2 regions of the Arthrobacter sp. Y3221159 genome follow, and region 2 is predicted to be linked to the other one. Evidence: riboswitches for the same ligand, from Rfam matches in the RefSeq annotation. Region 2 holds a riboswitch; the other holds the start of a gene.

Evidence for each region. Region 2 has a riboswitch for glycine ahead of AC5RT3_RS20005 (aminomethyl-transferring glycine dehydrogenase). Riboswitches for the same ligand answer to the same signal wherever they lie in the genome.
Region 1: linked by a shared signal. The riboswitch ahead of AC5RT3_RS20010 (aminomethyl-transferring glycine dehydrogenase) and the one ahead of AC5RT3_RS20005 (aminomethyl-transferring glycine dehydrogenase) in region 2 are both predicted to bind glycine.

The regions. Positions count from the first base shown of each region.
Region 1 covers NZ_JBNHFC010000033.1:522-4,260, forward strand. Annotated here, with positions in the region: partial or broken gene AC5RT3_RS20010 (aminomethyl-transferring glycine dehydrogenase) at 1-1,394, opposite strand, end outside; glycine riboswitch at 1,588-1,684, opposite strand; gene AC5RT3_RS20015 (TetR/AcrR family transcriptional regulator) at 1,777-2,313, opposite strand; gene AC5RT3_RS20020 (MFS transporter) at 2,399-3,739, shown strand, end outside.
Region 2 covers NZ_JBNHFC010000032.1:12,941-16,679, forward strand. Annotated here, with positions in the region: gene AC5RT3_RS20000 (amino acid permease) at 1-1,493, opposite strand, end outside; glycine riboswitch at 1,542-1,639, opposite strand; glycine riboswitch at 1,641-1,739, opposite strand; glycine riboswitch at 1,971-2,071, shown strand; partial or broken gene AC5RT3_RS20005 (aminomethyl-transferring glycine dehydrogenase) at 2,232-3,739, shown strand, end outside.

The DNA.
Region 1 (3,739 bases), on a different contig from region 2:
TGCAGGAAGTCCGAGGTGCGCTCAACCGCGGGGTCCAGTGCGAATGACCCCGTTGATCCCACTGCCTCCCCGCCGAAGACGGAGACGACGTCGGCGATGGTCGCCGTCGTGGTGGTTTCGTCCACGGAGATGCCCACGGTGTCGGCGTCGATGCCGCGGAGGTTGATGCCCTTCTCCTCCGCAGCGGCAACGATGCCCGCCGCGTTGCCGGGTACGCGGACAGTGACGGTGTCGAAGAAGGAGGTGTGCAGGACATCGAGTCCCGCGGCTTTCAGTGAAGCTGCCAGCGTGCGGGCATGGCGGTTGGTGGTCTGGGCAATCGCTTTCAGGCCCTCGGGGCCGTGGTAGACGGCGTACATGGACGCGACGATCGCCAGCAGTGCCTGCGCGGTGCAGATGTTGGACGTGGCCTTCTCGCGGCGGATGTGCTGCTCGCGGGTCTGCAGCGCCAGGCGGTAGGCGGGGACACCGGCGTCGTCCTTGGACACACCGACAAGGCGGCCGGGCATGGAACGCTCCAGGCCTTTTTGGACGGCGATGTAGGCCGCGTGCGGGCCGCCGAAGAACAGCGGGACACCAAAACGCTGGGCGGAACCAACGGCGATATCCGCACCCTGCTCGCCCGGAGGCGTGATCAGGGTCAGGGCGAGCAGGTCGGCAGCGACGGTGACCAGCGCGCCGCGTTCCTTCGCCTCGGCGATCACGCCGGACTGGTCCCACACCCGGCCGGACGCGCCGGGCTGCTGGAGGACAATGCCGTTGATGGCACCGTCCGGCAGGCCTGCGGAAAGATCGGCTATCTCCACGTCGAAGCCCAGCGCCTCGGCACGGCCCTTGACGATGGCGATGGTCTGCGGCATGCAGTCGGCGTCGAGGACGGTCTTGCCGTCCTTGGCATCCTTGTTCTTGTTGGCGCGCCTCATCATGAGCACTGCCTCGGCCACCGCGGTGGCTTCATCGAGCAGCGAGGCGTTGGCAATGGGCAGCCCCACCAGGTCCTGGACCATGGTCTGGAAGTTCAGCAGCGCTTCGAGCCGGCCCTGCGAAATCTCAGGCTGGTACGGGGTGTAGGCGGTGTACCAGGCCGGGGATTCCAGGATGTTGCGGCGGATCACCGGTGGCGTCACGGTGTCGTAATAGCCCTGGCCGATCATCTGGACCGCGGTCTTGTTCTTCGCGGCAAGCTTGCGCAGTTCTGCGAGCGCTTCAACCTCGCTCAACGCCGGCGACAGCGTCAGCGGGGTGTCCTGCCGGATGTCCTTGGGAACCGCCTTGTCCACGAGCGCATCCACGCTGTCATAGCCGACGGCCTTGAGCATGGTGTCAACGTCGGCCTGGCGGCGCGCGCCGATATGCCGGTCAACAAAGGTGGCGGAAACCGGGGAAGCAGTCACAGGAACTCCATAATTCAGGCGGCGCAGGGTACGCCGCAGCGATTCGGGTTCCTCCCCGCTCTGTATTGGACCTGAGAGTTTCCGCGTTGCCAGCTTGCGCGTGGCCCCGCTTGCACCGTCGGTGAACACAACAGCCCAAGGCTCCCGCTCAACGGGTTACCCAGGCGGACTGCCTGCTGCTTTCCAGAGGTGCCTCGCCGCGGCGGTACATGGGCCTGTGAGATTCCTGGGGAGGGTTTGCTCCTACGGCGCCTGCTGTACTTTCGGCAGAACTCTCCCGCCGCAGATCAAAGGCTATTTATTTGGATTGTCGCGGGAAGCCGCCGGCGGCTCCCACAGCGCTTAATTGTCCTACGCCGCAGCGGCTGGGGCAAATGGCCGGCTACCGCCGTAGGCGCTCCAGGGCTGCCAGCAATTCGTCCACATCGGCGGCCGCGCCGCCCGGCGGTACCGGCCCCACAGACAGCATGGCGTTGAAGTAGAGCCCGTCCCCCATGTACAGCACTGCTTTGGCAAGCGCCGGGCCCACGTCGGCCGCGATCTCGTCGAGCCAGCGCTGCTGGATCGCTGCGAACCGGCGGCGCGTTTCCTCGTGCGCCACCTCCGCCAGGCGGGTTGCGGCGACGATCGCCCGGTCCAGCGGAGTATCCGCCCAGACGGAAGACCGGACGAAGTAGGCCGCAGCCCCTTCCCCGGCAGCTGCCATGGCATCGGCGTCGGCTCCTGCCAGCCCGTCAAGCCGGTCCAGCAGCACCTGGATCAGGGCTTCCTTGTTGGGGAAGTGGTACAGAAGCCCGCCTTTGGACACTCCGGCCTTCGCCGCAACGGCATCCAGGGTTGCCGCGCGCTCACCCACCTCAATCAGGAGGGCTTCAAAGGCGTCAAGGACCGCTTCACGGGCTACGGGCTTTCGGGGCATGCGTCTAATCATGCCTTTTGCGGCGGCAGCCTCTCCAACCCGGCCTAGTTTCGTAACTGTACCGTCTGGACGGTATAGTTATTTCATGACAACTTCCGCTGCCACCACCAGGACCCCGACGGCCCCCGTCGGCGGCCCGGCCGTCCGGGCGCCGTGGCGGGACTGGCTCGCCCTGGGCTTACTGATGTTCCCGGTCCTGCTGGTTGCCGTGGACAACACCGCCCTCACCTTTGCCCTGCCCGCCATCACCCGCGCCCTGGAACCCACCGGCGTCCAGCTCCTGTGGATCGTGGACGCCTACCCCCTGGTGCTCGCCGGCCTGCTGGTGTCCATGGGCAGCCTCGGCGACCGCATTGGGCGGCGGAAGCTGCTGGTCATCGGGAGCATCGGCTTTGCCGCCCTGTCCGCGGCCACGGCTTTCGCCCCAAGCCCCGCCTGGCTGATCGCCGGCCGTGCCGCCCTGGGGTTCTTTGGGGCGATGCTGATGCCGTCCACGCTCTCCCTGATCCGCAACATCTTTCCGCAGCCCAGCCGCCGCAGGCTGGCGGTAGCCATCTGGGCAGCCGGGTTCTCCGGCGGGGCGGCCCTGGGACCGATTTTTGGCGGCTGGCTGGTGGAGCAGTTCTGGTGGGGCGCGGTGTTCCTGGTGGCCGTGCCGCTCATGCTGCCCCTCCTGGCCTTCGGCCCAACCTTCATCCCGGAGTCGAAGGACCCCGCCCCGGGCCGCGTGGACGTACCCAGCATCCTGCTGTCCCTGCTGGTGATGGTCCCCCTGGTCTACGGCATCAAGGAACTGGCCACGGAAGGCACCGGCCCGGCAGCCCTCGCCGGCATCGCCTTCGGCCTGGCCATGGGTGCAGTCTTCGTGCGCCGGCAGCTGCGGCTGGCGAATCCGCTGCTGGATATGTCCCTGTTCCGGAACAGGGTGTTCAGCATGGCCATTACGGCCAACGTCCTGGCCCTGTTTTCCTTCAACGGCTTCATCCTCTTCCTGGCGCAGCACCTGCAGCTGCTCGAGGGCATGTCCCCTTCGGCAGCGGGCATGGCAATGATCCCGGCCCTTGTGGCCACGGTGGTGGCAGGGCTGGCCGTGGTGCCGCTGGTGCGGCGCGTGCGGCCGGGGTTCGTGGTGGCCGCCGGGCTGGCCTTCAGCGCCACGGGCTACAGCGTGGTCACCTTCGGGAACCACGACGGCGGCCCCTCGCTTCTGCTGGCCGCCCTGCTGGTCCTTGCCCTGGGCGTGGGTACGGCCGAGACTATTTCAAACGACCTGATCCTGGGGGCAGCGCCGCCGGAGAAGTCCGGTGCCGCCGCCGCCATTTCTGAGACCGGCTACGAAATTGGTGCCCTCCTGGGCACCACAGTGCTGGGCTCGATCCTGACGGCTTCCTACCAGCACAACCTCCGGCTGCCGGCCGCGTTGGCG
Region 2 (3,739 bases):
CTTCCGCCGGCCGCAGCCTCGTCAGCCCGCAGCTCGGCCTTGAACACCTCGAACCGGGCGAGGTGCGCGGGCCGGCGCCGCAGGACTGCCCATGCCGCACCCAGGACCACGAACCAGGCGGGGGTGGCCAGCAGGGCGGCGAGGGTGTCGGCCTGGGTGGTCAGCGCCCAGAGGACGAAGGCGAAGAACGCGAAGACCGCCCACACAACGGGAACGCCGCCGGGCATCTTGAACTTCGAGGCTGCATGCAGGTGCGGGCGGCGGCGCCGGAACGCCAGATAGCTGGCCAGGATCATGGACCAGACGAAGATGAAGCACACTGCGGACACGGTGGTGACCATTTCGAAGGCCTTGCCGACGTCCTGGCCTGCGTACATGAGCACGACGCCGGAGAGCAGCAGCACGCACGACAGGAACAGCGCGTTGCTGGGTACCTTCTTCGGCGACAGCCGGGCGAAGACGCCCGGCGCATCCCCCTCCTGGGCCAGGCCGAACACCATCCGGGAGGTGGAGTAGATGCCGGAGTTTGCGGAGGACATGGCGGAGGTCAGGACCACCAGATTGACCACGGTGGCGGCGGCGCCCAGTCCGGCCAGGGAGAACATGCCAATGAACGGGCTGTGTCCGGCGGCGAACTGGGTCCACGGGGTGACGGACATCAGGATGATCAGCGCGCCGACGTAGAACAGCAGGACGCGGACGGGGATGGCGTTGATGGCCCTCGGCAGATTCCGCTCCGGGTTCTTGGCTTCCGCCGCCGTGGTGCCCACAAGCTCGATGCCCACGAAGGCGAAGACGGCGATCTGGAATCCGGCCACGAAGCCCATGAATTCATTGGGGAAGAAGCCGCCGTGGCTCCACAGGTTGCTGAAGCCGGCCGTTCCGGCGTCGCTCTGGAAGCCGGTGAAGATCATGAACAGGCCGACGATGATCAGAGCGGCGATGGCGATGATCTTGATCAGGGCGAACCAGAATTCGGTTTCGCCGAAGGCCTTGACTGTGGCGAGGTTCAGCAGGAGCAGGATGGCGACGGTGGCCAGCCCTGGGATCCACAGCGGCAGTGCCGGCCAGAGCTCCCGGGAGTAGCCCGCGATGGCGATGACGTCCGCGATCCCGGTGATCACCCAGCAGAACCAGTAGGTCCAACCGGTGAAGAAGCCTGCCCACGGCCCCAGGAGGTCGGCCGCGAAGTCGCTGAAGGATTTGTAGTTCAGGTTGCTCAGCAGCAGTTCGCCCATGGCGCGCATAACAAAGAACAGCATGAAGCCGATGACCATGTACACGAAGATCACGGAAGGGCCCGCGGCGGAGATGGTCTTTCCGGAGCCCATGAAGAGGCCGGTACCGATTGCGCCGCCGATGGCGATGAGCTGGATGTGCCGGTTGCTGAGCTGGCGTTCGAGGTGGGGAGGTTCGCTGTGTGCGGCCTTGCCGGAAGGGGAAGCGCCGTGGGGTGGCTGGCCGCCCGGGGACGCGGGGGGATGAATCGTCATGAGGAACTCCATCGTTCAAGCAGCACCGGATGCTGCATAGATTCGGTTCCTCCCCGCTCTGTACATGACCTGAGAGTTTCCGCAGCCGTAAAGGCGTGCTTGCACCGTCGGTGAGCCGGGACCTGCCCGGCTGCTTTCCAGAGTTGCCTTTCCGCGGCGGTACATGGGCCTGAGAGTTTCCTGGGGAGGGTTTGCTCCTACGGCGCCTGCTGGATGTACCTGGCAGGGCTCTCCCGCCACAGGTCAAAGGCATGTTCAGTTAGAAAAAGTTGCTTCGCATGGACCGCTGCCGGCAGGCCGCCCCGAATCGGTGGAGCCGGTCCGGCACGGCGCCGGTCAGGTTCAGTGTGGTTCCGGTCACGCAGCATTGTCAAACCCCCAACCAGGAATCCGGGGGCGTGGCAGGCGCCGATTTGCCACGAGCAGGCAAGGCCGTGTACCTTGTGAGCCGAATCACCCACATTTGAATAAGCCTTTCGAGCTGTGACGGGAGAGCTCTCCCGGACAACCACCGGACAGGCGCCGTAGGAGCAAATCCTCCCCAGGAATCTCTCAGGCCCATGTACCGTCACAGCGAGGCGACTCTGGAAAGCAGCCCGGCTTCCTGCCGGACTCACCGACGGTGCAAGAGTGCCCTGCCATGAGCAGGTGTCCTCGGAATCTCTCAGGTCCAATACAGAGCGGGGAGGAACCCATCCATGCCGTGCCATCCGTGGCCGGCCAGACCTGGAGTTCCTCATGACGATTCAATCCAACCCATCGGCCTTCGCCGACCGCCATATCGGCGTGCGCCGCCAGGCCGACGTCGACACCATGCTCAAGGCCATCGGCTACGACAGCGTGGACGGGCTCGTGGACGTTGCCGTTCCGGGATCCATCCGCCAGGAGCACGTGCTCCGGCTTGAGGACGCCCTCAGCGAGGTGGAGGTCCTCGCCGAACTGCGCAGGCTTGCGGCCAGGAACAAGACCGCGGTCCAGATGATCGGCCAAGGCTATTACGACACCGTGACGCCGCCGGTGATCCGCCGCAACATCCTGGAGTCCCCGGCCTGGTACACCGCCTATACCCCGTACCAGCCTGAGATTTCGCAGGGCCGGCTTGAAGCCCTGCTGAACTTCCAGACCATGGTCCAGGACCTGACCGCCCTTCCGGTGGCGAACGCGTCCCTTCTGGATGAAGCCACGGCGGTGGCCGAGGCCGTCCTGCTGATGCGCCGGGCCAACAAGAACAAGGACGCCAAGGACGGCAAGACGGTCCTGGATTCCGATTGCCTGCCGCAGACCATCGCCATCGTGCAGGGGCGGGCCGAGGCCCTGGGCTTCGACGTGGAGGTCGCGGATCTCTCCAAGGGGCTTCCCGACGGCGCCATCAACGGCATAGTCCTCCAGCAGCCCGGCGTGTCCGGCCGTGTCTGGGACCAGTCCGCGGTCATCACGGCGGCTAAGGAACGCGGCGCGCTTGTCACCGTCGCTGCCGACCTCCTCGCCCTGACCCTGATCACCCCGCCCGGAGAACAGGGCGCCGATATCGCCGTCGGCTCCACCCAGCGCTTCGGCGTGCCGCTGTTCTTCGGCGGCCCGCACGCTGCCTACATGGCGGTCCGGACCGGGATGGAACGCACGCTTCCCGGCCGCATCGTGGGCGTCTCCAAGGACGACGCCGGTGCCCCCGCCTACCGCCTTGCCCTGCAGACCCGCGAGCAGCACATCCGCCGCGAGAAGGCCACGTCCAACATCTGCACCGCCCAGGCGCTGCTGGCCATCGTCTCCTCCTTCTACGCCGTCTACCACGGACCGGACGGGCTGAAGGCCATCGCGGAGCGGGTCAACCACAACGCGCGGATCCTCGCCACTGCGCTTGGCGCCGTGGGCCGGGAGCTCGTCACCGATTCGTTCTTTGACACCCTCACCGTCCGCGTGCCGGGCAAGGCCCGCAAGGTCCTCACCGCCGCCGAAGCACGTGGGATCAACCTGCGCCTGATCGACGAGGACACCGTGGGTGTCTCCATTGATGAGACGACGACGGCGGCGACACTTTCCGCCGTTGCCGTCGCCTTTGGCGCCGGTCCCGTCGGGGACGCGAAGGGGTTCGAACTGCCCGCAACCGTGCTCCGCACCTCGGACTTCCTGCAGCATCCGGTGTTCAACACCCACCGGTCCGAAACCCAGCTGCTGCGCTACATCCGCAGGCTCTCTGACCGTGACCTGGCGCTGGACCGGACCATGATTCCGTTGGGCTCGTGCAC